Regions from separate parts of the Labrenzia sp. ATLA3 genome, predicted to be linked through region 4. Evidence: predicted binding sites of a transcription regulator. Region 4 holds the regulator's gene; each other region holds the start of a gene.

Region 1 (7,391 bases), 190 kb from region 4:
TCACGGGCGACGGGACGCAGCACCGTGTCGGAATGAATGACCGAAATCTGGCTGTCGATCACTTCCGAGCCTGGTCCGGATCGGGAGGGGCGGTTCGGATCGTCAAACGGCTGCCGCACTGTCGGGTCGAACATAACTTGCGAAGACGCCCTGAAGATCGGGGTGATGGTCAACGAGAAGGCTGCCGTCAGGGCGGCGAAGACAAAAGCTATGGCGGCGATCAGAAAGATACGGCGGCGCAGGACCTGAAAAATGGACAGGACGTCCAGGGCAATGGCATCGCGGCCTTGAACCGACGCTCTATCGTAAACCTGATTTTCTACCTGTCTGGGGTCCACCAAAAGTCACCTTTTCTCCTTGCGCGCACGCACCTTACAGCTTGTAAGCACTTATGGTTAGTGAACTGCTAATTTACCACGAAACTACGATGCCCGGATAACGCGAGCAGGGCTGCTGTTCGCTTGATCAGGAGCGGGTGGTCTACTGCTTGTTCCAGGTCCGCATCACCGCATGGGGGAGCAGGGCGGCAAGCAGAAAGATCAGCCAGTTCAGGGAGAACGACCGGAACCAGCTGCTTTCCAGCATGTTGTGACAGATGACGAAGAGCATGAGGGAATAGCAGAGAAAGGCGATCCTTGTGTCCAGTGCAACGACCCGGGCCGCGGAGAAAAGAGCTGCCAGGACAATAAGGAACAACAGCGAGATACCGGCAATGCCGAGTTCCAGCATGACGTCTAGATAACCGTTATGCGCCTGGATCAGCAAAATGACGAAACCCGGGGCCTCGCGAAAGGCAATTGAATCTGAGCCTGTTGCCCAGAACGAGGCATAGCCCTGGCCCAGCAAGGGGGCTCTCGAAATCACGTCCAGGACGAAGGCCCAGATGAAGGTCCGGCCCGTGTAAGTCTCGTCGTTGAACAGGAACAGCGACAGATCCGAAAAGCCGAACCTTGTGAGAAGAGATAGATACGACAGCAGAACGGCCCCGGTCACGGCTCCGAAAATCAGCAGCACCGTGGCGTTGATGCGGAAGAGAAAGGCCATGCCGACCGCAACATAGGCAATGGCCGGCATGAGAACCGCCAGCCCGAGGGACGTTTTCGACTGGCTGAGGACGAGCAGGCCGAAGGCGAGGGCGGAGATGATCAACATGCCGAACCGCCTCAGCAGTCCGCGCGACATCAGAAAGCCGTAGAGGTTGAACATCAGCGCCAGCGCCATCACGGCACCGAGATTGTTCTTCTGGGTATAGATGCCCGCGTGCCCGATCGGCGTCGGCGGGAGCACGACGACAGCAACCGCGTTGAGCAGAACGACCGTATTCATCAGCAGCCTGAGCCGTCTGAGCAAGGTGCGGGCGTCATCGGTAAAAGAGACGGAAATCACCAGACTCAACACAACAATGATCTGCAGAACCACACGGCGAAATGCAATGCCGGGCGCATGAGACCACATCACGCTTGTAACGGCGAGCAGCAGGTAGAGAAATAGAAGCCAGATGAGCGGGCTTCTAAGCACCGTGAACGCGTTGAGCAGCCGCCGCCCCGCGGACACGACCAGCAGCCCAAACAGGCCGATCCAGAAGAGCTGGTTCAGCGCGTTGGATTTCGAAGCACTGATGTTTGCCGCGGTATCCAACCCGCCGGAGGACACCAGGACGAAAGGGCTGATCAGCATCGGATAGGCGAGCAGCAGAACCGGAATCCAGTTGAAAATCCTGTCCAGCAATGTCTGCCTGTGCAACACGGCCTGTGGCCCGGACTGTTCAACGGGGTGAACTGTCAAATCCCAGTCTCCAGATCAATTGCGACTGCGGAACCTGCGCTCCGGTCCAAACGGACCTCAGCCTTCAAGTCAGTCACTAGGTATGATTCGCTGCCACTGGCTCAATCTACCAGCCGCCTTTTCGCACAGTCGACTTAAAATCCGGCCCAACCCACACTCGTTCGGCAGGCGAGACTCACAACGCGTCGGCGTTCAGCCCCAAAGCGTCGACCATTCCTGGCTCAACGGTTCTCTTGACGTTGTCAGTCATCAGGCCGAAGCCTTCATAATAGTCCCAGAGGGCCCAGCCGTAGCCGTGTTCTTCCACGACGGTGCGCACATCCCTGATCCAGGCGAGCCGACTGCCGTCGTCCCGAAGTCCTTTCGGCGGACGAATGGCGCTGAACTCGCCAAGCACGATCTGGTCCTGATCGATGCCGTATTTGTCCGCCCATTGCGAGATCGTGTCGAACCGGCTTTCGATGAAGGCCCGGTCGGGTTTCTGGCGTTTGTAGTAGTCCCGGACGACGTCCATCGCCTTGTCGAAGGCATAATCGGGAACGTCGACATCAGCCGCCTTCAGGGCCGCGATATGCTGCCGGGTTCTCTCGGCTGCAATCTCCTCGTTGCCCGCTGTCCACGGATAGCTGAGACCGGCGATATAGCGCAACGGGTCCAGCACCCAGGGCAGAGACTGGTGGGTGAAAAGGAAGGGCTCGTAGAAATGGAAGTCGATGATGATCTTGTCGTCGTAACCATCCATGCTCATGTATTCGAGGCCTTCCAGAGAACGCCAGCAACCCGGTGTCAGCACAATCGGCAGATCGGGGGCAACACTGCGCACCCTGTCGTAGAGCTGTTTCTGAGACACCGACCAATCTTGCCCGTCCTCCCGGAAGCAAACGCCCTGCGGCTCGTTCATCAGTTCCAGCGCAACCTTGTCCGTCGGCAGATCGCGGATCCGTTTGGCCACATCTTCCAGCAGATCGGCGTAGGCCTGAAAGCGCGGGCCGGGAGCGTCCTTCAAAATGTCGACAGGGGCCCACTCCGTCAGGTAAGTGGCCGGGTGCAGATCGACCATCACAGTAAAGCCGCTATCCAGCAGGCGAACGGTGATGGACTTCATATCGTCCAGCAAAATGCGGCGTTCGCTGTCTGTCGCAGCCAGAAACACGCCTGCATCAATCGGAAAACGAATGAAGTCGAACCCAAGGGCTTTCAGCCGGTCCAGTTCGGCGTCGGAAACTTTTGAAAGCTCGCCCTGGAACGGTGGCCAGAGGTATTTCCCCGGGCGAGCCGGGTCGCGGAAGGCGAAACTTTGCAGGCGGGAGAGGTTGATGCCACGCTTGAATTTGGGGATCGAGACGGTGGTTTCCGGCGCTGGCTGGACGCCGGCGGCAACGGCATTCTGGCGTTCGTCCAGATACAGAAACCCGGCGGCAAAAGTGAGGACGGCCACGCCAAAAGCAATCGCGGTTAGCCTGGGCCAGAGGCGCTTTGGCTTTCTAGCTGTCACATACCGCTCCGTTGCTGATCGGGGTTCAAACTGGCTTCAAGGTCCTGACGGTAACTTTCCAGGATCATTGCAGGGTTGAACCGGTCGTGCAAGATTTGCTCGCTCGCCACAATCTGGTTGCGATAGTGATCGGATTTTTCGGCCAGTTTCGTGAAAGCTGCAGCAATGCCGGCAACATCGCCGGGCTTCACGCCGATGCCGACATCAATGTCGTCCAGATAGCCGTCGATGCCCGTGTCCTTGCCGTAGAGGATTGGCAGTCCGGCAAAAAGTGCTTCCAGGTAGACCATTCCGAAGGTCTCGTTGTAGCTGACCAATGCCATGGCAAGATACGTTGGCAGCACCTCGAACAGGGCCTTGCTGTCCATGGGGCCGAGGATCCGCACGCTGCCACCGAGCCCGAGGTCGGCGATTTCCTTTTTCGCAGCCGCCACCGCCTCCGGGCTGCCGGGTCCGATCAGATCCAGCCCGATGCCGGGATGAGACTTGCTGAAGGTGGCAAAGCCTTGCAGCAGGTCGGACATGCCTTTCCGCCTCCGCATGTCCAGATCGAACACGCTGACGAACCTGGGGATCGGGTCCTTGACTGGCACCTTGCTGGTGGAGTTGCCGACAATGTTGGGAAGCAGTCTTTCCTTCCCTGGTTGCTCGGGAACATACCGGTGATAGGTGTCCCGGAACCAGGCGGAGATATGATAGATCTTGTCTGCACGTGCAGCGATGCGGCGCATCAGGTTGCGGTAGGTCGGCTTGAACAGCAAAACCTTGCGCTCGGATTCGCCGCGAACGGAAACGAACAGCCGCGTATCCGGTCCGAAACGCTCCACCAACCACAGGGCCGCAATGCCTTCAAACGACAGTTTGTGTGCATGGATGAGCGCGGGAGCACCATGCTCGCGCTGCATCGTCTTCAAAACGAGCCTTGCGACACGGCGCATCGCCCAGGCAAGACCGATGCCCATCGGCAGGCCGAAATAGCGGCATGAATAAAGCCTTACACCTTTGACGTTCCCGCAATCCAGGAAGCTCGCCTGCCAGGGCAGACTGGTCCTGTCCATGGTCACAACGATATGGCTGCCATAGTCCACGCCCGTAACCAGACGCTGGATCGCAGTGGTTCTGCGTTGAAATTGCTGCGGATTTGGATAATCGGCACTCAGATGCAGGATGAGCGGCGCTGCGGTATCCGCTTCAGAGAATTCAGTCCGTGTGTCCATAGTTTCCCCTGCGGCGAACTTCGGCGGCAGAACGATTACACCGCGCACATCGGATTGTGAATTCAACAAGGCGAAAGGCGGCCCGTCCGCCTGTTTGATCCTCAATTCCGGGGCAAACTTCCATCATCACGTTTCAATAAAGAGTGAATGACACTGCCCCAGGTGCTCGAGAACGCCATTCGCCACGTTTACGTAACGAACAATCGACAAAAATAACTAACTTTAAACGTCGGTTCGGCACATTGCCGGCACGCAGGCCTTCAGGCGATGTGCCGTTCCTTATGAGGTGCGGAGCGCGTCTTGCCAGAAAATTGCTGAAGGAAACTGCAACGGAGGACGATGAATGCCGAACCGGAGTGAAGAAGACAGGGATGCCAGAGCGCTTGGCGCGCAAAGCTTCGGCTTGAAGAACAGGCTGGTCCGAATTCTCTGGGGGATCGTCTGGTTTCTTCTGGCGTCCTGGACGCAGCCCTTTCACGGTTGGCGACGGTGGCTGCTGCGCCAGTTCGGGGCAACCGTCGGGCAGGGGGTCTATGTCGCTCCATCCGCACGGATCTGGCACCCGCGCAATCTGATTCTGGAAGACTTCGCCGCCATCGCCGATGGTGCGGATATCTACAACATGGGGCCGGTCACCATCGGCCGTTACGGTGTGGTTTCCAAGCGTGCGCACATCTGCGCCGGGACCCATGACATCAACGACGACAAGTTCCTGCTGATCGCAAAACCTATCGTTCTGGAAGCCTATAGCTGGGTTGCCGCGGAAGCCTTTGTTGGCCCCGGTGTTCGCGTCGGCGAGGGGGCGGTTCTGGGAGCGCGTGCGGTGACGGTGAAGGATCTGGCTCCCTGGACAGTTTACGCCGGCAATCCCGCCAAACCGCTCAAGGAGCGGCAGCGGTTTGAACGCAACGACGTGCCGAAACGGGGATGGCGGGAGCCTTTGGAAACTTCTGATTGATTTTTTCAGTTGAAACAAGTTTACCTTGCGTTCCAATTAAAATAAGTAAGCACGCACTTTCTAACGGCTATGTTTACAACTGCTTAGAGACAAATCGGGTATGTCTCGAATGCGCTCGCTGCTGACTTGAACGGAACGGGCACATTGGTGAGACAGGGATCGGGATGCTGGCGAAAGATTTCGAAAGTGAATTGCTGGGGAGCCGGATCGAAGCAACCGCGATCGGTCCGTTTGCCATCGGGCGTCTTTGCTCCCGGGATGCGATCCAACTTGTCGAGTCGGCCGTGCAAAAGCGCCGGAAGCTCGATATTGCCATCTGCAACGCCCATACGCTGCTGCATGCTCTGGACGACCCGCAGTACGCCGCAACGCTTCAGAAAATGACACTCCTAAACGACGGTATCGGTATCAGTCTTGCAAGCAAGCTTCTCAATGAAAAACCGTTCCCTGAAAATCTGAACGGTACGGACCTCATCCCGCGCATTCTGGCCAACATCGGTATGCCGTTGCGGATCTATCTGCTTGGCGCAAAGGAAGAGCAGGTCCGACGCGCCAAGGAGCATATCGAGGCGGCCTATCCGAAACATCATGTGGTCGGGTACCGCGACGGATATTTCTCACAGGAAGACATCGACGGCCTGTGCGAGGGCATCAATGCCGCAAATGCGGATCTGCTGCTGGTCGCCATGGGCAATCCCCGGCAAGAGAATTTCATCGTGGAGAACCGGTCTGCTTTGTCCGTACCGGTCGCGATCGGGGTCGGGGCGCTTTTCGATTTCATGTCGGGAGCCGTTGTCCGTGCTCCGAAGATCGTCCAGGCCGTCGGTCTGGAATGGCTGTTCCGCCTGATTCAGGAGCCGCGCCGCCTGTTCCGCAGGTATGTGATCGGCATTCCACGCTTTCTGTTTGCGCTGATGAAAATCAGATTCTCCCGATCCGGCAGCCCCCGCTAGTCTTCGCGTGCAAGGATCTGCCTGAGCCGGTCAACGACCGCTGCAACAGACGGCGCTGTTTCCACATCGGAAAGCGTCGGCCGTGCGATCATGATGACGGGAAGCTTCAGGACCCGCGCTGCCTCGATCTTGGCAAAGGACCGGCTGCCACCACTGTTTTTCGTCACCACATGAGTGATGTTCCTGTCCCGAAACAGCGAGATTTCTTGCGCGGCGGAAGCCGGCGGACGGGAGAGGAGCAACTCCCAGGACGTTGGTAACGGATTCGGCGGAGGCTCGATCATTCGGGCGAGACCGAAAACATCGGTGCGATCGGTAAAGCGCTCGATCTCCTTGCGGCCAATGGCCAGGAAAGCACGTGCACCGGCAGGCAAGGCTTCGGCCGCCTGGTCCATGGTCTGGACATGTGTCCAGCGGTCGTTTTCATCAGACTGCCAGGCGGGCCGTTCCAGACGCAGCAAGGGTATTTTGAGCGTCTTGGCAGCTTCGGCGGCGTTGCGGCTCATCTGGGCGGCAAAGGGATGAGTCGCATCGACAATGGCCGTAATGTTCTCTTGCCGCAGAAAGGCAAGCAATCCTTCGACGCCGCCAAAACCACCAACCCGGGTGGGTACACCAAGATCGGGCAGGTCGCGGACTGCCCCGGCAAAAGAAGCTGTCAGGCGGTTTTCCGGAAAGGCATCCGCCAGGGTTTTGCCAAGCTGCCGGGCTTCACTTGTGCCGGCCAGCAGCAGGATATGTTTGGCCTCAGCCGTCAAAACCGGTTTCTCCCAGCACCTTGCCCTGACGGTCGGTGATCAGCACTTCCACATCCACCGGGGCATCGCGCAGGATCTGGCGAACGGCGGTTTTCGTCCGGTGGGCAAGCGGGCCGCTGAGATCGATGCCCGCGGCCAGCGACGCATCCAGCACCTCCTTGGCCGTATTGGCCGAAGCTGCCTGCTCAATCAGGGCCTCGGAAGCTTTTTCCTGACGCAGAAGAT
Region 2 (7,391 bases), on a different contig from region 4:
TGTTCGACACCGGGCCGGGCGCCGTAACAGGTTTGCCGGCTTCAATGCTGGCAAGAAGGGCGGGGGCATTTTCCGGTTCCACGACAACGATGGTTACGTCCCTGCCCCAGGTCAGGCGGGCGCCGACGGCACAGGCGGCGGCAAGGCCGCCGACACCTGCCTGCAGGAAGACATGCGTGGGCGGTGTTTCGATCTGCCGTGCGATTTCTGCGGCCATCACCAGATAGCCTTCCATGACGTCGTGTCCGGGGCCGGTCATGCCCGGCCAGGTGCTGTCCGGCAGCAAGGTCCAGCCTTCGGCTTCCGCTCGTCTCTGGGCTTCCGTCATGCTGTCTTCATAGGTGGCCCCGACCCGGACAACGTCAGCACCCCGGGCCTTCAGGCGAGCCTCAAAGGCTTCGGGCACGGTTTCGGCGACGAAGACAGCGGCCCTGGCGCCAAAAAGCGGTGCGCCTGCGGCAAGGGACATGCCGTGGTTTCCAGCGCTTGCGCAGACAAAGGTCATGCCATCGAGCGCGGAGGCGTGCGAAGGCGCCAGTCCGTCCTGCACGCGCTGGTCTGCCAGTTTGGCAATGGCATAGGCCGCCCCGAGAGCCTTGAAACTGCCAAGACCCATGCGCTGCCGTTCGTCCTTCAGGCTCAGGCTGCCGATCACAAGTTGGCTTGCAAGGTCCGGCAGTGCCAAGAGCGGGGTTTCATCGGCCTGTGGGCATTTGCGGAAGAGGCTTTTCGCGCCGGTAACGTCCTGCGAAACGGATCCGTCCGCTAGCCCGGTCTGTTCTGGAAGGCCTTTGCCGAGAAAAGGGTTTTTCAGTGTTTTCATTGTCTGCCCCGCACGGTTTCCCAGGCAGGTCAGCAGCTCTGACGGTCGGTTGCAAGTCTCTTGCGGAAAATGACGGTTGCAGACCAGAACGGGCCGTCTGTGCGATGTGGTGTCCGGTCAGGCCGGCCCGTCCACCGAAGCGCCTGTGACAAGCTGCTTCAGCGGACAGGGTTCAAGACACTCTGCGCTCAGGCGACGGCCCGGCCTTCGCGCCCTGTCCTCAAGGTCAGTAGCGCGATGGCAAGGGCGATGAGTGCGCAGGCGGCAACAGCGCCGACCAGGGGCAAGGCTGTGCGGTCGAAGAACGGGCTGCAGATCAGGATCATCACGCCGCCGGCGACCATCTGGAAGGTGCCGCCGAGGGAGGAGGCCATGCCGGCATGTTCGCCATGTTCTTCCAGGGCCATGACCATCACCGGGGCGATGACCTGGCCGAGGCAGGTGTTGCCGATGAAGAACAGGGCCATCAGCACCGGCAGATCGTCGATACCGCTCCAGACCAGAATGACCAGGAGAACGTTGGCCGCGGCGAAGCCGCTGACTGCCCTGAGTGCCACCCGGCCCATGCCAAAACGTTCTCCAAGTGTGGCGGCGAACTGGGACGACGCGAAGAAGCCGATGGCGTTCAGCGCGAAGACAAGGCTGAAGGCCATCGGGGTCAACTGGTACTGGGTCATGTACACCAGCGGGGCGGCGGCGATGAAGACGAAAAAACTCGCCAGCGAGAACCCTCCGATCAACGTCAGCCCCATGAACCTGCCGTCGCGCATCAGGTAGATGACACTGCGGATGATGGCGGTCGGGTCGATCTTGCCCCGGCGCTCGGGTGGCAGCGTTTCGGGCAGCAGGAAGGCCATTTGCAACGTGGCCAGCAGGGCGATCACCCCAAGGGCAACAAAGATCAAACGCCAACTGCCGAACTGGATGATCAGGCTGCCCGCAAGCGGTGCAAGCATGGGGGACACGCTGAAGACCAGCATGACCAGCGCCATCAGCCGGGTCGCCTTCGGGCCTGTGTGCAGGTCGCGGACCACGGCCCGCACTATGACCATGGGCGCAGCGGCGCCGAGTGCCTGCACGAAACGGCCGAATGTCAGCGCCGAAACGTCAATTGCCGTGGCGCACATGATCGAGCCGATAATGAAGACGACAAGCCCCAGAAAGGCCGGCAGCTTTCTGCCGAATCGGTCTGCCAGCGGGCCGTAGATGAGCTGCGCAAATCCGAAAGCGATGAAATAGACCGTGAAGGTCATGTGAACCGCCGCGTCGTCCGTCTGCAACGCCTTTACGATTTCCGGCATGGCGGGCAGATAAAGGTCGATTGCAAACGGACCGACAGCCGCGAGAAGCCCCAGCACAATGGCGGAGCGGATGAAACCGATCTGCATTGGAAAATCCGATGAAAATGCGCCAGAGGCACAAATATGGGAAAGAATGGAAGATGGAGAAGGCGGGCACTGCCGCACCTCCTTCATATGAGGTAAACGCCTGAAATGCAAATTCAAGCCGCGCAGTGCGTTGTCATGAAAGCTTCATGCAATTGTCACCGATATGGTAATCTGGCCCACTAGCTTGCGCGCAACATCAACCCGATATTTGTGGGAGTGAGTGCAATGGCGAACCTTCGTGGGCGCTTTTTAAAAGGTGTCAGCCTTTCAGTTTTATTCGGCCTTGGCGCGGTCTCGGCGGCGCAAGCTGCGTATTTCGAGCGTATCAACACTTTCCCGGTCTACAAGACCCTGCCGGAAGGCGCGGATAAGGCGACGGAAACCGTCGCGGAAATCATTTCCGCCACCAAGGACGGCCGCACTCTCGTCTTTACCGACAGCCCGGGCGAAGCCATCGTCTTCGTCAATGCGGCCAACCCGCTGAACCTGCAGCCGATGGGCCGCACCGCCCTTGGCGGTGAGCCAACCTCGGTCACCGTCGGCAAGAATTTCGCCTATGCCGGCGTCAACACCTCTGAAGATTACGTCAATGCCTCCGGTCATCTGGCCGTGATTGCTCTCGACGGTCTCGGCATTACCGCGAAATGCGACGCCAAGGGGCAGCCGGACAGCATCGCTATTTCCCCGGATGGCAAGTTCATCGCCATCGCCATTGAGAACGAGCGCGACGAAGACCTGAACGACGGCGTGATCCCGCAGATGCCAGCCGGTCATCTGGCGATCTTCGATCTGGACGAGACCGGTGCGCCGACCAACTGTGACGCGGTTCGTATTGTCGACCTGACCGGTCTTGCCGAAATCGCGCCGACAGACCCGGAGCCGGAATTCGTTTCCATCAATTCCAAGAACCAGGTCGTCGTCACCCTGCAGGAAAACAACCACCTTGCCGTGGTCGATCTGGCCTCCGGCGAGGTTGTCAGCCATTTCTCCGCCGGCACGTCGTCCGCCGAAAACATTCCGGTCATCAAGGCCCGCATGAGCGATGCCTCCGGATCGATCGAAAACGTCAAGCGTGAACCGGATGCGGTTGCCTGGCTCGATGACGAGCGGTTCGTGACGGCCAACGAAGGCGACTATGAAGGCGGTTCGCGCGGCTTCACCATCTGGAACACCAAGGGCGAGGTCCTGTTCGACAGCGGTAACCAGATGGAACATCTGGCCATGTCCTACGGCCATTACCCGGCCAAACGGGCGGCCAAGAAAGGCACCGAGCCGGAAGGCGTGACCGTTGGCGAATTTGGCGGCGAAAAGTTGATCTTCGTCAACTCCGAGCGCGGCAACTTCGTCGCCGTCTACAAGGACACCGGTGCCGAGCCGGAATTCGTCCAGTTCCTGCCGACCCACGTCGGTCCGGAAGGCTCTCTGGCAATCCCGAGCCGCGATCTGTTCGTGGTGGCCAACGAGGTCGACAGTGCGGAAGACAACGTTCGTGCGCAGGTCTCCCTCTACAAGTTCGGTGCGGACGCCTCGTCCTATCCGATGCTTGCTTCCGACGTCGATCCGGAAAAAGGTGCGCCGATCGGTTGGGGCGCGCTGTCCGGTCTGGCGGCGGACCCGGCGGATGCCAACAAGCTCTATGCGGTCAGCGACAGCTTCTATGACGATGCCCGCATCTACAAGCTGGATATCTCCTCCAAGCCGGCCAAGATTGTTGGCTATGCCACCGTTCAGGGCGGCAAACAGGCGAAACTGGATCTGGAAGGTATTTCCATTGCCAAGGATGGCGGCTTCTGGCTGGCTTCCGAGGGTAACCTGGACAAGGACCTGCAGCACCTGTTGCTGAAAGTCAGTGCCGACGGTCAGGTTGAGGAAGAAATCACGCTTCCAGAAGAGCTGAGCGCCCAGTCTGTCCGCTTCTCCTTCGAAGGCGTTTCCGAGTTCGAGATGGACGGCAAGACGCTTGTTGCCGTCGCCGTTCAGCGCGAATGGAAGGACGATCCGAAGGGCATGGTGAAGCTGGCCATCTACGATCCGGCAGACAAGTCCTGGGGCTTCGTGCATTACCCGCTCGACAAGCCGAAGAGCGCAGCCGGTGGCTGGGTCGGCCTGTCTGAAATCGTCTCCATGGGTGATGGCACGTTCGCCATTCTGGAGCGCGACAACAAGGGCGGTGAAGACGCAGCCATCAAGCAGATCACCACGATCTCCCTGGACGGTGTGACACCGGCTGCCTACGGCTCCGAACTGCCGGTTGTCGAGAAACATTATGCCATGGACATTCTGCCGGCGCTGGCAGAAGGCAAGGGCTGGGTTCTCGACAAGCCGGAAGGCCTGACAATCACCGCCGACGGCCGCCTGATCCTGGTGACCGACAATGATGGTGTCGACGATGCGCCGGGTGAAACGCAGCTCATCGATCTCGGTCCGGCAAGCCGCCTGAAATAAGGCGTTTCAAACAGTGCCGGAACCGATCAAGTAACCGATCCGGTCCCTGAAGATTTTCGGAAAACCCCGCTTCGGCGGGGTTTTTTGTTTGGCCTTTGCACTCTGCCCTTATCTTTCCAGCGGGTACATCTGCAGAAGGTATTGAACGTCCATTTCGTTCGCGAAGGCGGCTGGCTGCGACAGCAACAGGTCCCGGATGCAAGCGCGCCGCGCTTTCATGTCCTTTGAGGGGTATGCCTCTGCCGATCTCATCTGCCTTTTCCAGGGTCTCGTTGGGTTTTGCAAAAATCGAAGCAGGCTGAAGCCGTGTCGCGAAGTGAGAGTTGCAGACATTTCCGATCCTCCTGCTTGTTTTCCTGCCTTTAAAATATCCTCGGCAACATTCGGCTGGTATCCGGCCCGGCGTTGTGTTGCTCTACATAAATGAAGAGCCGGATCTCGAACTGGACTGATATCAGGGCCTTCCTGGCCGTGTTCCGGGAAGGATCAACTCTGGCGGCGTCACGCCGGCTCGGTGTTGCGCAGCCGACTGTTGCGCGACGGATCGAAGTGTTGGAACATGAACTGCAGCTGTCTCTTTTCGACCGGGACACGCGTGGTTTTCGGCCGACCCGGCACGCGAGGGCGCTTTACCCGAAAGCCGAGGCCATTGAAGCCGCGATGACAGCGCTTGAAACCGAGGCGAACGGTCTCGCAACACCGCGCCCGATCCGCATCACCGCATATTCGGCAAATTTTTCACCACGAGCCAACAAGATCTTCAGCGATTTTTCTGCCCGGCATCCTGAGGTCCGGCTGGAATTTATACCCACCCAACTCATGCTGGATCTTGAAAAAGGTGAAGCCGACATTGCGCTGCGGCTGACCCGGAACTTACCGTCGCAAGACCTTGTCTGCAGAAAGATCAGCACCGCCAGATATTCCCTGTTCGGGTCTCGTGACTATGCGAAGAAGCACGGCCTGCCCGCATCGCCGAAAGATCTGTCCGGCCACACCTTCGTCACCTTCGAGCGGGAAGATGTTCCAACGACCCTTCACGATTGGCTGGCCTGCCGCGTGAAGCGAGAGCAGATCCTTCTTTCGTTCAGTGAGTTTGAGCTGATGCATGCCGCGATAAGGTCCGGCGTCGGCCTGGGCCTCCTGAACCTGAAGCTCGTAGAACAGGAGCCCGACCTCGTGCGCTGCTTCGAGCCGATCGATGAACTCGCAGCAGAGCATCTCATGCTGATTTCCAGCGAAGCTTACAAAAGACCCGAAGTTCGGAAGTTCACGAAATTCTTCGCCCCGAGATATGCAGCGCTCTTCAAGCCGCTCCCGTGACGATTGCCGGCATTGAACAGGAGATCGCGGGTCCACTCGCTGCGTAATTCCTGGAGAAAGATCCTTCCAAGACCTGAGCGGAGGTCCGGCGGCTTTATGCGGCCGGGCCTTTCCTTTTTGGGAGTACCAATCTCAACCCCAGACAGTTCGTCGTTGCCAGTGCCACAGGGCGGCAAGGCTGTGTAGCCCGATGAGGGCCGCCAGCAAGAGTGCTGCGGCATGGTGAAGATTTGCCGGTGGCAATCCCGCAAGGGCCCCAAGGCCGGGGATTGTACCGTCAACGATCGCGCCCAGGGTGCCTGACAGCAGGATCATGCCAATGCCGCTGATCAGAAGCAGAAGCGGAATGAGGCGCAAGGCCACATGGACGCTCCTGCCGAGGACCGCCTGGAAGCCGGGCTTGACGATGAAGACCGGGGCGGGGGCTCCCTTCATGATCCAGCTGATGGTGCGCACGAGAGCGAGACCACCGGCCGACAAACCAAGCGCCAGATGGGATTTCAAAAGGGTTGCGGAAAACGTGTCGCTGTTCGTCATGGCGTAGCCTGTCGCCAGGGCGCCAATGGTAAGACCGGCAATGGTCCAATGCAGCAACCGGATACTGGAACTGGGGGAAGACATCATTCGTCCTCCCGGATCACGGTGTAGAGCGCGGCATGAAAATCGATCCCCTTGAACTCCGAGACAATGCCGCTTTTGCCAAGCTTCTGAATGGCGGCCTGATAGGTCTCGGGACTTTCCCAAAGCGCGACATTGACCAGTTGGAACTTCGCCCGCGGGGACAGGGACTGGTGCAGACGCGTGGTGATGTAGCCGGGTTGTTCTTTCAGGAAATCGTGGGCTTTTTCCCAGCCGCGGACAGCATCGGAAAGGCGGTCTTGCGGAACCTCGAAGGAATTGATCAGCGTGACGGGGGCTTTTGAGGTGATTTCATTCGCCATGGCGGAAACTCCCAGGTTGGCGGTTAGTAAACAAAGCGCGGCCAGGTGAACGGCACGTCGGGTCCAGAGTGATGTCATTTTCATCTCCTTTTATATAGCAAGCTATGTTTATTTATATAGTAAGCTATCTATCGTATATGCAAGGGATGACATTCGAAAAAGATTCCTCCGCTGGATATCTGGCAAACCAGATGGCCCGGTTGTTTGCTGCGGGTCTCCAGCGCCGTATCCGGCCCCTTGGCCTGTCGCCAGGGCAGTTTCCGGCGCTGCTCGCGCTGTGGGCGAAGGAGGGGCGCACGCAAAAGGAACTGGTGCAACTGCTTGATATTGAGCAGGCGACACTGGCCAACACGCTGGCGCGGATGGAACGCGACGGCCTGATCACGCGCCGGGCGAGCGAGGAAGACGGACGGGTTCAGGAGATTTTCCTGACGGACAAGGCACGGGTTCTGGAGAAGGAAGCCGTCGGCGCAG
Region 3 (7,391 bases), on a different contig from region 4:
AAGGACACGGTCGGAATAGGCAAGCGCCTGTTGGACGTTGTGCGAGGTGAACAGAAGCGTGATCCCCTCTTCCCGGGTCAGTTGGCGAAAGAGGTCCATCACTTCCTGACCGGCAACCGGATCCAGACTGGCAACCGGCTCGTCCGCGACAATCATTTTGGGCTGCTGCATCAGGGCCCTGGCAATCGCCACCCGCTGGGACTGGCCGCCGGAGAGCTGATCGGCCCGTTTCATGGCCTGGTCTGCGAGCCCGACCCTGTCGAGGCAGGCCATCGCCCGATCCCGCAAGGCCGTTGCGGCCAGAAGCTGCGACCAGCCGCGTATGCCGCCGGCACGGCCAAGATTGCCATGGATCACATTGGTCAACGCGGAAACCCGCGGCACCAGATTGTGCTTTTGAAAGACAAACCCAACTTCGGCGCGAACCCGTCTGAGTTGTCGCTGACGCGCCGCGGAAATATCCTCGCCGAACAGCAGAACCGAACCGGCTTCCGGCTCGATCAGCCGCAGTGCGCACCGCAAGGCGGTCGATTTGCCAGCACCGTTGGAGCCGATCAGGGCAACCGCTTCCTCACGGCCCACGGAAAAGGAAATACCGCGCAGCACGTTCCGATCCTTGCCGAACGACTTGCAGAGTCCCTCGACCTTCAGATCGCAGATTGGGTTTGTCTCGGGTTTTGAAGCCGGAACCGCCGGCGCAACCGCGCCGGCGGACTGGAGCAGAGGCTGCGCCATTATTCACCGATGAACTTGTCGTATTGCGGGAAACCGGCGGTGGTGTACATGGACCGGACGAGGTCGTAGGAACCGTCCTCGATCGCCACCAGATCCATGCCCGAATACTTGTCGTTTTCCTCATGCTGCAGGATCGCGGCGATGATTGAATCCTTGTTGTCGAGGATCGCCTCGCGCAGCTTCTGCGCTGCCGCGGGATCGACATGGGCCCCGACCATGATCATGTCGTTCGGCAGATCACCGGAACGGGCAATCACCCGGAAAAAGCCGTTGGGGACGCTGTCATCCTTGTTGCGGGTGCCCAGCCAGGAATTGTGGTTGATGCCGATGGCCGCAACATCACCCTTCTTCAAGGCCTCATGCGCGATGTTGCGAGAGGTATGCAGCTTGTCGATGTCCTTGATCGGATCGACACCATAGTCGGCCATCAACTGCATCGGACACAGCATATTGGACGTGGACCCGATGTCGCCGAAGGCCACTTTCCTGCCCTTGAGATCGGCCGGGCGCGTGAAGCCGCTGTCGGCACGCACGACGATGGCACAGAAATAGTCCGGACGGCCGAGACCGATCAGCGGGCGGGCTTCGGTCAGTTCGTTGATCACGATGTATTCGGCAGGCCCGGTCACGACGAAATCGACGCGTTTGGCGCGCAAGGCTTCAGCAGCCGCGGTACGGCTGGTCACCGGAAAGAACTCGAACGTGTGGTCTGTCGCATTTTCGAGGGCGTCCTTGAACGGACCCCATTCGACCTGCAGCCGCTCCAGGCCTTCCACATCAGTTACGGCCAGCTTGAAGCTATCGGCCAGGGATGAAGACAGGGAAACGGCGAGAACTGCAGCCGCGAGGGCGGCGGATTTCAAAAAACGCATGACGGGAACTCCTCAGAAAACCGAAACAAAGCCGGCAAGGCAAAGGGAGCGTAACGACAAGCGCGCTGTTGAACGTGACTGTATTATGTAAATTTTACGAAATTTACACCCCACCAAAACAGAACCTCAAAGGAGAAATTTCCATTATCTTGAATCTAACAAATAATTCTTCCTCTTATTTGTTTACCGGCAAATCTTAATCACAACATTGTCGTAAAACTTCATAAAAGTATAATCGTATAGACATCTAATCTCGGCACATGACTGCTATCTCGCTCTCCGTTTTTCGGAGGGGCCGATGCTGGTCATTGAGCAATTATCAAAAGTGTTTGGAGACCTGACCGCTGTGGACAGTGTCTCCCTTGCCATTCCCAAGGGGCAGATGGTGGGCGTCATCGGTCGATCGGGGGCCGGCAAGTCCACTTTCCTGCGCATGGTCAACCGGCTGACCGACCCCAGCCGGGGCACGATCCTGAATGAGGGCCAGAACATCACGGCCCTGAAGGGCCGCGACCTGCGCCTCTGGCGAGCGTCCTGCGCGATGATCTTTCAGCAATTCAATCTTGTTGAACGCATGGATGTGCTGACCAATGTCATGATCGGCCGGATAGCCCACACAGGCTTCCTGCGGTCCATGACGCGCTCCTTCACCGATGAAGACCGCGCCCGTGCCATCGAAGCGCTGGACCGGCTCGGTCTGGTGCCACAAGCACTGCAACGTGCTGGAACCCTTTCGGGCGGCCAGCAGCAGCGTGTCGCCATTGCCAAGGCACTGGTGCAGAACCCGCGCATCATGCTGGCCGACGAACCGATTGCCTCTCTCGATCCGGCCAATGCCAGCCGGGTGATGGACGCCCTGCGCGAAATCAACCAGACGGACGGTCTCACGGTTCTGGTCAACCTGCACACACTCGACACTGCCCGCGCCTATTGCGACCGGATCGTCGCGATGAAGGACGGGCGGGTTCAGTTCGACGGCACACCGGAAGCACTGACAAGCGAAAAGGTGCGTCAGATCTACGGCACCGATGATCTTTCGGCCGACATCAACGAAGCGGTGACCTCCACCTCCCTCACAGCAACCTCTTCCCGGCAGCCCGTCAAGGCCTTCGGGACCTGACTTTCGCGAAGCGGTCTTTCCGCTCTCGCAGCCTTAAGCGGCTTGTGCCGCCAACCCGCCGGACCAGCCGGCACCAAAGGAGACTTAAGATGAAGGCCCTATTTGCAGCCGCCGTATCCGTTGCCATTCTTGCAGCCTCCCCGGCCCTCGCCGAAGGCTGGAAGGACCAGTACAAGACGATCAAGTTCGGCATCCTGTCCGGCGAAAACGAAAAGGACCGGATCGCCCGCTACACACCATTTGAGAAATACCTGGAAAATGAACTCGGCGTAGATGTCGAGATCTTCACGGCCGGCTCTTACGACGGCGTTATCCAGGCGATGGCAGCCGACCAGATCGAGTTTGCCTTCTTCGGGTCGTCCTCCTATGCCGCCGCCTACACCGAAACCAACGGCGGTATCGTCCCGCTGGTCTCGCGCCTGCAGAAAGACGGTTCCACCGGCTATTTCTCAGTGGTCGCCGTACGTTGCGACAGTGGCTACAAGACCCTGGACGACCTCAAAGGCAAGACGCTTGCCTTTGCCGATCCGGACAGCACCTCCGGCTATGCGGTCCCCTACTTCAACCTGAGCAAACAGGGCTACGACCCGAAAACCTTTTTCAAGGCCATCCCCTTCTCCGGCGCCCATGAAACCGGTGTCCTTGGCGTCTACAACAAGCAGTATGACGCTGCCGCCACCTACATCACCAACGAGGAAGACGGTATTCCGCAGCGCATGGTCACCAAGGGCATGATCGAAAAAGACTCGATCTGCACCATCTGGAAATCCCCGGAAATCACCTCCGGCCCGCTAGCCGCCCGCGCAAACCTGCCCAAGGGGCTGATAGATGCCATGCGCACCGCAGTCATGGAGATCCCGGAGAAGGACACGCTCGCCTTTATCGAGATGACCGGCGGCGAAGACAGCACGCAGGAAGGCTGGATCGAGGTTGATCACGATCGCTACCAGTGGATCGTCGACATGCGCGATTGGCTGAAAAAACAGCGTCGCGGCGGCTGAAACTGACGTAAATGACGTTTCAGGCCGGGCCGTTGGTTAGGCCTGAAACGCCCCCCCCTGAGGAAGTGCCAAGCGTGGTCCGAAGGCAAGGACGGCAGGCTGCTTTCTTGCGGCACATCTGTCGCGGCTGTCCGTCCCGTCGCACGTCAAGGCGCAGCTTTGTGAAGCAGCCTCATTTCCGACACCTGTTCGCGGCGATCCATCGGCGCTTTCATTTCAATTGCGAGCAACGGCAGTGGCCATGACAGCCCTTACCCCCGCCATCGATCAGTTCGAACACGACTACGCCGCCGCCCGCCGGTCTGCCCTGCGGCTGAACCTGATCTCCACGCTGCTTTTTGCTCTCTGCTTCTTGGTGACGGCTTGGATCGGCGGCTTCTTCGACATGACCGACGTCATCCTTCCCGGCGGCGAGCGCGTTTCCATGTGGAAGATCTGGGCAGGCCTGCCTCGGCTCGGAGAATATCTCTACAAGACCTTGCCCGAGCTTCATCGTGAAACGCTGGGTGCGGATCTTGCTGGCTGGTTCTGGCGCTGGAAGGTCTGGCTCTGGCTGCTCGTGGAGACGATCCTGATCGCCTATATGGCAACGCTGCTTGGCATCGTCGGGGCCTTTTTCCTGAGTTTCCCGGCATCGCGGAACCTGTCGCCCAACAGATGGGTGCTGAACGTGACCCGGCGGTTTCTGGAAATCATCCGGACGGTCCCTGATCTGGTCTGGGCCCTCATCTTCGTTTTCTGTTTCGGCGTAGGCCCTCTGGCCGGTGTGCTCGCCATCGGTCTTCATGCCACCGGCGCTCTGGGCAAGCTCTACTCAGAAGCCAACGAAAATGCCGACATGCGGCCGCTGGAAGGTATCAAGGCCTCGGGGGGTTCGTGGTTCGACCAGATCCGCTACGGCATCGTGCCTCAGGTTGTTCCGAACATCATCAGCTACACGCTGCTGCGTTTCGAAATCAACGTCCGCTCATCCTCCATCGTCGGCTTTGTCGGTGCAGGCGGCCTAGGCCAGGAGATCCGCGTGGCCATGTCCCTGCAGGAATACACCGATCTCTCGGCCCTGTTCCTGATTGTCTTCGTCACCGTGATCGTCATCGACATGCTGAGCGAGAAGGTGCGCCACCACATCATCGGCCTGACCGGAAAAGGTATCTGACCATGACCGCTCCAACGCCCGACATCGCACGCGCCAGGTCTCTGGCTCCAGGTGCCTTTTCCACGCCTCGCCGCACACGTCTGATCCAGCTTGCCGGCTGGACGGTTTTCCTTCTTCTGACAGGCTGGTGCCTGTGGGATTTCGGTTTCGCGCCCGCACGACTTCTTCAAGGAGCGACACGCTTCGGCGACGTGCTGGCCTTCATGTTTCCGCCCCATATCTGGACGAGCTGGGCGGAGTGGCAGGAGATCCTGAAAGGTCTTGGGGAAACTGTCGCCATGGCCTTCATGGGCACGCTTCTGGGGGCCGTGATTGCGTTTCCGCTGGCGTTTCTGGGGGCCAAGAACATCATGCCGTTCTCCTGGCTCCGGCTTGGCGTCAGGCGCGGGTTCGATGCTCTGAGAGCCATCGAACAATTGATCCTTGCCCTCATCTTCATTCGTGCGTTCGGCCTCGGCCCGCTGGCCGGCATCCTGGCCATCGCGGTGTCGGAAATCGGCACCTTCTCCAAACTTTTTTCCGAAGCGATCGAGAACACCTCCCAGAAACCGGCAGAAGGCGTCCGCGCCTCCGGCGGCGGCAGCGTCCAGACGATCCGCTTCGCCGTCCTGCCGCAGGCCCTGCCGGTGATCCTGTCGATCATTCTCTACAATTTCGAATCCAACACCCGCACCGGCACCATTTTGGGCATCGTCGGCGCCGGCGGCATCGGCTTCCTCCTCGCCGACCGCATCCAGGCCTATCGCTGGCCGGAAGCCTGGACGATCATTTTCCTCATCGTGCTGGTCGTCTACCTGATCGACGGCTTCTCCGGCTTCCTGCGCCGGAAGATCATCGGCTCGGAGTCTGGGCGGACGTGAGATCGTGATGTGGCGAAGCATCCCCTTTGATCGCGTTGCCACCTTTCCGATGCGTGCCCCTCACTCCGCAAACATCAATCAACGCCTCCCGCTTCCCTGGGAAGCGGCATGAATGCCATGGTCGAACCATGGCATTCATGCCGTGACCTCACCACGAGCCCAGTCTCGAAGGCGTTCAATAACCGCGTTTCACCGCTGAACGATCAGAGCACCCGCTGACCGTTCCGCCAGGCCCGTTTGATGAAGGGATGTCCGTTGAAGACGCCAACGTGAAGCAGGTCGGCGCGTTTGCCCTGTGCGATCTCGCCCCTGTCCGACAGCCCGGCCACTTCCGCCGGTGTTTTCGAAACCATCCGGATTGCCGCCGGCAGGTCAGCGTGGAAGGCGTCTCCCGTTCCCACGAGGAAAGCGCAGTCAAGCAGCGAGCGCGGGACGTAGTCGGATGCCAGGATATCGACCAGATCTTCTGCCAGAAGCGCGCTGACGGCGATGTTGCCTGATTGGGACCCACCACGAATGACATTGGGCGCGCCGCCGACAACATGCATGGCATGGCTCTTGGCCTTGCGGGCCGCTTCCAGCGTGCAGGGAAATTCCGAAACACTGATACCTTCACCAAGTGCCTCGTCGATATGCTCAAGTTCCGTATCATCGTGGCTGAGCAGCGGCAGCTTGTACGCATGCGCCAGCGCGACCACCGCCGGCCGCACCTTCGAGCTGGTTTCGTCCGAAAAATTCAGAAGTATCTGCGTCTCCCGCTCGGCAACGGCACGTGTTTCGCCCGTATCCGCCATGCGCCGGTGGAGGTAGGCCTCAACATCCTTGCTCTGCCGACGGCCCGGCAGGTGTTCCATCACCGACACCATGCGCACGATGTCCTTGCCGATGTTTTCTTCCGTCAGGCGCGTCGTTTCGCCATCCGTGATCTCACAGCGAAGGTGCACCAGGTGCTCGGACTTCAACATGCCAGCCGCCTGGAGCGTTTCCAGCGCATCGATCATCGGCGCAAGGATTTCCCGGCGTTCGGGGTTCTTGATCGTCGCGCCAACGCACAGGCTGTCGAAAACGGTGGTGATGCCGCTGCCGATGATCTGCGCATCATGTGCCATCGCAGCCCGTGATGGTTCCCAACGCACATGAGCACGCGGGAAGACATGTTTTTCGAAATGGTCGGTGTGAATGTCGACCAGTCCCGGCAGCAGATAATCGCCCTGAAGATCATCCCCGGCTTGCGGCGCGTTGCCCTGATCAACCGAGACAATCCCGGTGTCGGAAAAGGCAACGTGCCCACTGACGACCTCGTCCGCGAGCACGAGCCAGGCGTTTTTCAAAACTGTCAGGGCGCTGCCGGAAGGCACGCGATTGTCGGCATACGTCATGGAAACTCCCTCCGGCGAGCAGAATGAACGAATTCAAGAATGGCCCGGAAGTGGACCGAAAAAGATGTGGCTCCGTGTGACCGGGAGCGAACTGAGCCGGAAGCAAACGCGCTTCCGGTTGAACGCCCGATGATCTAGCGTTCTTTCGAGCAGAAATTGTGACAGTCGTTCAACGGATCCGTGACAATCCGGAAAAATCTGCGGTTTACAGGCAAAGAGAAGGCAGTACGGAGCCGAATTTGCAACCTGCCTTCAACCGACTGGAAAG
Region 4 (7,391 bases):
CGTTGTGATCGAGGATACGGATCATGATCGCGTCGACGAAACGGGACAGCACCCGTGCCGTATCGGCAATGGTCTCACCGCGACCGAGCTGCATTTCCGTGCCGGTCAGCATCAGCGTCTCGCCGCCAAGCTCGCGCATGCCGACATCGAAGGAAATGCGCGTGCGGGTCGACGGCTGTTCGAAGATCATGGCAAGCACCTTGCCAGCCAGCGGCCCCTGGCCGCGATTCACGCCGTTTCGGCTCGACTTGATCTTCCGGCTGATGTCCAGGATGGCGCGCAGTTCGTCGCCTTCGAAATCCGTCAGATCCAGAAAGTTCCGGTAGGTTCCATTTGCGGTCATCAGGCCGCTCCTTCCGCCAATTTCGCTTCCACGGCGACGGCAGCCTGCTCCAGGCGCTCGACAGCAATGGAAATTTCATCTTCGCTCATGGTCAGTGGCGGCATGATGCGCACCACATTGTCGCCGGCAGGCACTGCCAGGAGACCCGCTTCACGGGCCGCCAGCACATAATCAGCCACCGGCACCACGCATTTCAGGCCGAGTATCAGGCCAGTACCACGCACTTCCGCCAGCACGTCCGGATGTCCATCCACCAGCCCGGCCAGCTTCTGCTTGAAGCTGAGCCCTTTCTGGCGAACACCTTCCAGAAAGCCTTCATCCAGGACGACGTCCAGGACGGCGTTGCCCACCGCCATGGCCAGCGGATTGCCGCCAAAGGTGGTGCCGTGGGTTCCTGGCGAAAGGGCTGCAGCCGCTTCCTCGGTTGCCAGGCATGCGCCCATCGGGAACCCGCCGCCGATCCCCTTGGCAATCGCCATCAGGTCCGGCTCAACCCCCGCCCACTGATGAGCGAACAGCTTGCCGGTCCGTCCGACGCCAGTCTGGATTTCGTCGAAGATCAGCAGAATGCCGTTATCGTCGCAGATCTTGCGCAGCGCGCGCAGGAAGTCGGCGGGAATCTCGCGGATACCGCCCTCACCCTGTATCGGCTCGATGGCAATCGCCGCCGTCTGCGGACCGATAGCGGCTTTCAAAGCGTCCAGATCGCCGGCGGGCACCTGATCGAAACCGGGCGCCTTCGGACCGAAGCCTTCAAGATACTTCGCCTGGCCGCCCGCTGCGATGGTCGCGATGGTCCGGCCGTGGAAGGCGCCTTCGAAGGTGATGATGTGAAACCGCTCGGGGTCGCCATTGTCATAATGATAGCGGCGCGCGCATTTGATGGCGGCTTCCATCGCCTCGGCGCCCGAATTCACGAAGAGCACCTTGTCGGCAAAGGTTTCCGCACACAAACGCTGCGCCAGCCGCTCACCGTCGGGCATCTGGTGCAGGTTGGACGTATGCCACAGCTTGGCGGCCTGATCCTGCAATGCCTTGACCAGATGCGGATGAGCATGACCGAGTGCGTTGACCGCGATGCCGGAACCGCAATCGAGGAATCGTCGGCCGTCAGTCGTTACCAGCCAGACACCTTCCCCATGATCGAAAGCCAGTTTCGATCTTGCGTAATTTCCGAATAGTGCAGTCGCGGACATAACCTCGTTTGTCTCCTTTAAACGCCCTTTCTGTCCCAGCGTCACCCAGACGCCAGGCCGACATCTGAAACAGTTGCCGAAGGGTCAAAACGCAACATGCCGCCCCGATGAGGCGGCACGTAGCGGCTTTCTTATACACTGCCCGTACCCTGCGCTGTCAATGGAAATGGCGCACAGGACATTTCACCCGTCCGGGAAGGCGGATTTCATAAAATTCTCAATGACCTCGCCATAATTGGGGAAAAGTCGTTTCATCCCCAACTGGTTTGGGTTCGGCGGTTGCCTGACAAATTAACGTTATTGTAACCTCTGAACAATCAAACACGAGATCTCGTGAGGCAAATCACCAAGAGGCACTAGATATGCCATCATTAAGCGTGCTCACGCATGCTTAACACGGGGTTAATGGCCGCAGGACGGTCAAACTAAAGGGTGCGGCGATGAGTTGGACAAACGAACGGGTTGAGCTTCTCAAAAAGCTTTGGGGCGACGGCTTGAGCGCAAGCCAGATTGCAGGCGAACTGGGTGGCGTCACACGGAATGCTGTCATCGGCAAGGTCCATCGCCTTGGTTTGTCCGGCCGTGCCAAGTCCACGTCTTCAAGCGCCAAGCCGCGCCGGCCGCGTACGGCAGCCCCCCCAGCGGGCGCCGCGCCAAAGAAACCAACCCCCACTCAGCCGCAGTCCATCGGCGCAACAGCACTTAAAGCAGACATGGCGCCTGCACCGGTGGCGGAAGCCAAGCCGCGCGTCGAACCGATTGCCGACCTGGTGCCGATCTCCAAGCGTGCGACCATCCTGACGCTGACAGAGCGGACCTGCAAATGGCCGATCGGCGATCCGGCGACCGACGACTTCTACTTCTGCGGCCGCCATTCCGATGCCGGGGTCCCCTACTGCGCCCATCACTGCAAGATCGCCTATCAGCCGGTCGCCGACCGCCGCCGCGACCGCAAGACGATGGCTCAGGCAGGCTGATAGCCTCCAGATAAATCCAGCTCGTAAAAACCCGCCGTTTCGGCGGGTTTTTTGTTTGAGTTTTCCCACGGCCAGGTGCTGCTTCCTGTGTGCCGCGTCTCACGAAGGCCCTGTGCATCCGTTGACCCGAGTGCCTTCGCTTCGAAAATGCCCCTTCATGGGAACAGAAGGTGACGACATCCTCCAGCTATTGACCATAGCCTGATCGAATGCCTGGCAGCGAAGACGCAGATAACTCTCACAGTCACATAGCCCCTGAAATGCAAAAAGCCCGCTTGTGGGCGGGCTTTCATTGCGTATTCCGCACTCTGCCCTCAGACAGCTGCAGAGGTGAACTGGTCGTTGAAGGCGTAGCCAGAACCGCGCACCGTGCGGATAGGGTCCTTTGCCTTGCCCTTGTTCAGCGCCTTGCGCAATCGGCCGACATGGACGTCGACCGTGCGTTCGTCCACATAGACATCATGGCCCCAGACGCCGTCGAGAAGCTGCTCGCGGGAGAAGACCCGGCCAGGCGAAGTCATCAGGAATTCCAGGAGACGAAACTCCGTCGGCCCCAAATGAATTTCCTTGGCATTGCGGCGGACACGGTGTGTTTCGCGATCCAGTTCGATATCGCCGGACCGCAGCATGGAAGATACCACTTCCGGGCTTGCCCGCCGCAGGATGGCGCGCACGCGGGCCATCAGCTCCGGCACGGAGAAAGGCTTGACCACATAGTCGTCGGCACCGGTCGACAGGCCGCGGATGCGCTCTGCTTCCTCGCCGCGCGCCGTCAGCATGATGACCGGCAGACGCTCGGTGTCCTCGCGCGCTCTCAGGCGGCGGCACAGTTCAATTCCGGACAGGCCCGGCAGCATCCAGTCAAGCAGCAACAGGTCTGGCAGGCTTTCCCGCAGGCGGATTTCCGCCTCGTCGCCCCGGACACAGGACTCGACCGAATATCCTTCTGCTTCCAAATTGTATCTCAAAAGAAGGCTGAGCGGTTCTTCGTCTTCAACGATGAGCACCTTCGGCATACATCTCGCTCCAATTACAGCAACCGGCGCCAGAGCGCCGGCCGTTCAGATCCTTTGCAAATGCGACAGAAGCCGGCGCTCAGACCGCGCCCGTTTCATCGACCTTTGCCCGGTCTTCCGGCAGACGTTCGCCAGTGACCATGTAGTAGACGTTCTCGGCGATGTTGGTCGCGTGGTCGCCGATGCGCTCGATGTTCTTGGCGCAGAACAGCAGGTGGACGCATTGGGTGATGACGCGCGGATCTTCCATCATGTAGGTCAAAAGCTCGCGGAAGATGGATGTGTAGATCGCATCAACCTCTGCATCGGCTTCCTGCACCCTGCGGGCAGCTTCCGGATCCTTCCGGGTATAGGCATCCAGCACCTGCTTGAGCTGAGACAGAGCAAGCTCGGTCATGTGCTCGACGCCGATCGCAAGCTTCTTGGACTGCAAGCCGCTGTCGATGGCGATCACCCGCTTGGCAACGTTCTTTGCAAGATCGCCGACACGTTCCAGGTCGTTGGCAATGCGGGTGGCAGCGGTGATTTCGCGCAGGTCCTGCCCCATCGGCTGACGACGAACGATCAGCTCGATCAGCTTCACTTCAAGTTCGTTGTAAAGGTTGTCCAGACGGACATCGCCTTTGATCGTCGCCTTGGCAAGCTCCAGGTCCTGCGACACCAGCGCAGAGACCGCATCGGCAAAGGCCTTCTCGGCAATACCGCCCATTTCGGCGACCTTGCCGGCCATGGCCGTCAGTTCGTCATCGTAAGCCGTGACTGTATGTTCAGACATCGTGTGTCCCCTTCAGAAACCTAAAAAATGCTTAGCCGAAGCGGCCCGTAATATAGTCCTGCGTACGCTTGTCCTTCGGATTGGTAAAGATGTCCTGCGTCAGACCTTCCTCAACCAAAATACCCAGATGGAAAAACGCGGTACGCTGAGACACACGGGCAGCCTGCTGCATCGAGTGGGTCACGATCACGATGGTGAAGTTTTCGCGCAGCTCGTCGATCAGCTCTTCCACCTTCGCGGTCGCGATGGGGTCAAGCGCCGAGCACGGTTCATCCATCAGGATCACTTCCGGGCTCACGGCAATCGCACGGGCGATGCACAGACGCTGCTGCTGACCGCCCGACATACCGGTACCCGGCTCGTCCAGACGGTTTTTGACTTCTTCCCAAAGCCCGGCCTTCTGCAGGCTGGAGGCCACGATTTCATCCAGCTCGGACTTGCTGCGAGCCAGGCCGTGGATCCGAGGGCCGTAGGCGATGTTGTCATAGATCGACTTCGGAAACGGGTTCGGCTTCTGGAACACCATGCCGACCTTTGCGCGCAGCTGCACCGGATCGACCTTGGGGTCGTAGATATTCTCGCCGTCGATCTTGATCGAGCCTTCGACGCGGCAGATGTCGATGGTGTCGTTCATCCGGTTGAGCGTGCGCAGGAAGGTCGACTTGCCACATCCGGAGGGGCCGATGAAGGCCGTCACGGACCGCGGCTGGATTTCGATGTCAACGTCTTTGATGGCGTGCGTATCGCCATAATAGACCTGCACCTTTTTCGCGGAAATTTTGCTTTCGGTCATGGTTTTCGCCTGTTCAAAATTCGGCATCTCGTTCATCGGAGCAATCCTTACCAGCGGCGCTCAAACCTGCGGCGCAGGATGATAGCGATAATGTTCATGGTCATGAGGAACACCAGCAGAACAATGATCCCGCCCCATGCGCGCTCATAGAATGCCGGATCGGCGCGTTTCGCCCATTCGTAAATCTGGGCCGGCATGGCCGAGTTCGGCGAGAAGAAACCGGCCGCCACACCATCGGGGAAGTTGGAGGCGATGAAGCCGACCATCCCGATCAGCAGCAGCGGAGCGGTTTCACCAAGGGCCTGCGCCAGACCGATGATCGTCCCAGTCAGAATGCCCGGCATGGCCAGCGGCAGCACATGGTGGAAGATCGACTGCATCTTGGATGCCCCGATCCCGAGCGCCGCATCGCGGATGCTTGGCGGAACCGCCTTCAGCGAGGCGCGGGTGGAGATGATGATCGTCGGCAGCGTCATCAGCGACAGCACCAGACCACCGACCAGCGGTGCGGACTGAGGCAGGTGCATGAACTGGATGAACACCGCCAGGCCGAGGATCCCGAATACGATGGACGGTACCGCGGCCAGGTTGGAGATATTCACCTCGATGAGATCGGTAAACTTGTTCTGCGGCGCGAACTCTTCCAGATAGATGGACGCGGCGACACCAATCGGCAGTGACAGGAACAGCACCACCAGCATCATGAACAGAGAGCCGATCATGGAGGCCCCGATGCCGGCCTGTTCCGGGCGGCTGTCGGACGCATCGGTTCCGGTGATGAAGGCCCAGTTGAAACGCTTCTCCAGAAGGCCGGCAGACTGCATCTGGTCTGCCAGATCCAGGTGCGCAGCGTCCAGGTTCTTGTCTTCGGCAAGGTCTTCCCGCTTGACGCGGCCCTTCAGGTAGCCGTCAACGCGGGACGAGGCGATCAAATCGAAAGTGACGGTCGAGCCGATCTTGTCCGGATTGGCGAGCACATAATCGCGGACCGTTGCTGCGGCACCTGAGGAGAACAGCTTCTCCATGTCCTTGGCCGACATATCGGTGGTGATCTTGTCACCGGCGAGTTCCCTGGCGAAGGCGTCGACGATGATGGCCCGGTATTTGGACGTCTTGACCACCGACTTTTCCGCGGCGGCAATCTGCTCCTGGTTGAGCGGCACATCCACCTTGATGAAGGTCTGGCTGAAGGCGCCGAGACCGTTGGAGAGGATCGCCCACAAGAGCGCGATAAGGAAGAACAGGCCAATGCCGATGGCAATGATGCCATAGAGCTTGAAGCGGGCTTCGGCGGCGTTGCGCTTCCTGGTCAGCGGATCGAGTTCGAGGATCGAGGTGATCCTGTTCGGGGCCGGAGCACTGGTCTTGCCCGACGGAGGCGTAAGGGTCGTGTCGGTCATTAGTCGTACTGCTCCCGATATTTGCGCACGATGTAGAGCGCGAAGATGTTGAGCCCCAGGGTCACGACAAACAGGGTCATACCGAGCGCGAAGGCGACCAGCGCTTCCGGGGAGGCAAAGTCGTTGTCGCCGGTGAGCTGGCTGACAATCTTCGCGGTCACGGTGGTCATCGCTTCGAGAGGGTTCATGCTGAGGCGGGCAGCGGCCCCGGCCCCCAGTACCACGATCATGGTTTCGCCGATGGCGCGAGAAGCCGCCAGCAGGACGGCACCGACGATACCCGGCAGGGCCGCCGGCAGAATGACCTGCTTCACCGTTTCGGAATGGGTGGCGCCAAGGCCGAGGGAGCCGTCGCGCATGGCCTGCGGCACGGCGTTGATGATGTCGTCGGAGAGGGAGCTGACGAAGGGGATCAGCATGATGCCCATGACCGCGCCTGCGGTGAATACCGAGGAAGCGCCTGACATCCAGCTAACGCCGAGCGCACCGCCGGAGCCGAACAGGTTCATCAGAAGCGGGCCGACCGTCAGCAGCGCAAAGAGACCGTACACGATGGTCGGAATACCGGCCAGGATCTCGAGCAACGGCTTTGCAACGGCACGCACGTGCGGCGTTGCATATTCGGACAGGTAAATTGCGGCGAACAGGCCGATCGGCACGGCAACAGCGAGCGCTATCAGGGAAATATACATGGTCGCCCAGATCAGCGGCACGATACCCAGCTCCGATCCGCCGCCGAAGCTCGGTGACCAGGTCAGGCCAAAGAAGAAATCCGCGGCCGGATAAAGCCGGAAGAACTCCACCGTGTTGAAGATCAGCGACAGCACGATGCCAACGGTCGTCAGGATAGCAATGGAAGCGGCTGCGATGAGGATGTAGCGGACAACCGTT

The links. The regulator PhoB, encoded in region 4, activates phosphate uptake and scavenging genes when phosphate is short. The targets are predictions, from matches to a motif close to TGTCATNNANCTGTCAT.
Region 1: AC2A6O_RS18415 (LbetaH domain-containing protein) is a predicted target of PhoB. The motif match lies at 4,634-4,650, and genes of this name have one in related genera.
Region 2: AC2A6O_RS08475 (esterase-like activity of phytase family protein) is a predicted target of PhoB. The motif match lies at 2,343-2,359, and genes of this name have one in related genera.
Region 3: phnC (phosphonate ABC transporter ATP-binding protein) is a predicted target of PhoB. The motif match lies at 1,827-1,843, and genes of this name have one in related genera.

The regions. Positions count from the first base shown of each region.
Region 1 covers NZ_JBXUKV010000006.1:379,518-386,908, forward strand. Annotated here, with positions in the region: gene AC2A6O_RS18395 (GumC family protein) at 1-338, opposite strand, end outside; gene AC2A6O_RS18400 (O-antigen ligase family protein) at 481-1,785, opposite strand; gene AC2A6O_RS18405 (glycoside hydrolase family 5 protein) at 1,961-3,280, opposite strand; gene AC2A6O_RS18410 (glycosyltransferase) at 3,277-4,497, opposite strand; gene AC2A6O_RS18415 (LbetaH domain-containing protein) at 4,841-5,455, shown strand; gene AC2A6O_RS18420 (WecB/TagA/CpsF family glycosyltransferase) at 5,620-6,408, shown strand; gene AC2A6O_RS18425 (cobalt-precorrin-6A reductase) at 6,405-7,166, opposite strand; gene AC2A6O_RS18430 (cobalt-precorrin-5B (C(1))-methyltransferase) at 7,156-7,391, opposite strand, start outside.
Region 2 covers NZ_JBXUKV010000003.1:117,617-125,007, reverse strand. Annotated here, with positions in the region: gene AC2A6O_RS08485 (pyridoxal-phosphate dependent enzyme) at 1-823, opposite strand, end outside; gene AC2A6O_RS08480 (multidrug effflux MFS transporter) at 1,012-2,211, opposite strand; gene AC2A6O_RS08475 (esterase-like activity of phytase family protein) at 2,437-4,656, shown strand; gene AC2A6O_RS08470 (LysR family transcriptional regulator) at 5,080-5,976, shown strand; gene AC2A6O_RS08465 (cytochrome b/b6 domain-containing protein) at 6,109-6,597, opposite strand; gene AC2A6O_RS08460 (antibiotic biosynthesis monooxygenase family protein) at 6,597-6,995, opposite strand; gene AC2A6O_RS08455 (MarR family winged helix-turn-helix transcriptional regulator) at 7,064-7,391, shown strand, end outside.
Region 3 covers NZ_JBXUKV010000004.1:88,568-95,958, forward strand. Annotated here, with positions in the region: gene phnC (phosphonate ABC transporter ATP-binding protein) at 1-735, opposite strand, end outside; gene AC2A6O_RS11830 (phosphate/phosphite/phosphonate ABC transporter substrate-binding protein) at 735-1,607, opposite strand; gene phnC (phosphonate ABC transporter ATP-binding protein) at 1,906-2,727, shown strand; gene phnD (phosphonate ABC transporter substrate-binding protein) at 2,817-3,728, shown strand; gene phnE (phosphonate ABC transporter, permease protein PhnE) at 3,970-4,884, shown strand; gene phnE (phosphonate ABC transporter, permease protein PhnE) at 4,887-5,744, shown strand; gene AC2A6O_RS11855 (alpha-D-ribose 1-methylphosphonate 5-triphosphate diphosphatase) at 5,948-7,123, opposite strand.
Region 4 covers NZ_JBXUKV010000006.1:184,655-192,045, reverse strand. Annotated here, with positions in the region: gene argF (ornithine carbamoyltransferase) at 1-343, opposite strand, end outside; gene AC2A6O_RS17580 (aspartate aminotransferase family protein) at 343-1,539, opposite strand; gene AC2A6O_RS17575 (GcrA family cell cycle regulator) at 1,980-2,516, shown strand; gene phoB (phosphate regulon transcriptional regulator PhoB) at 2,831-3,532, opposite strand; gene phoU (phosphate signaling complex protein PhoU) at 3,612-4,307, opposite strand; gene pstB (phosphate ABC transporter ATP-binding protein PstB) at 4,339-5,136, opposite strand; gene pstA (phosphate ABC transporter permease PstA) at 5,148-6,500, opposite strand; gene pstC (phosphate ABC transporter permease subunit PstC) at 6,500-7,391, opposite strand, start outside.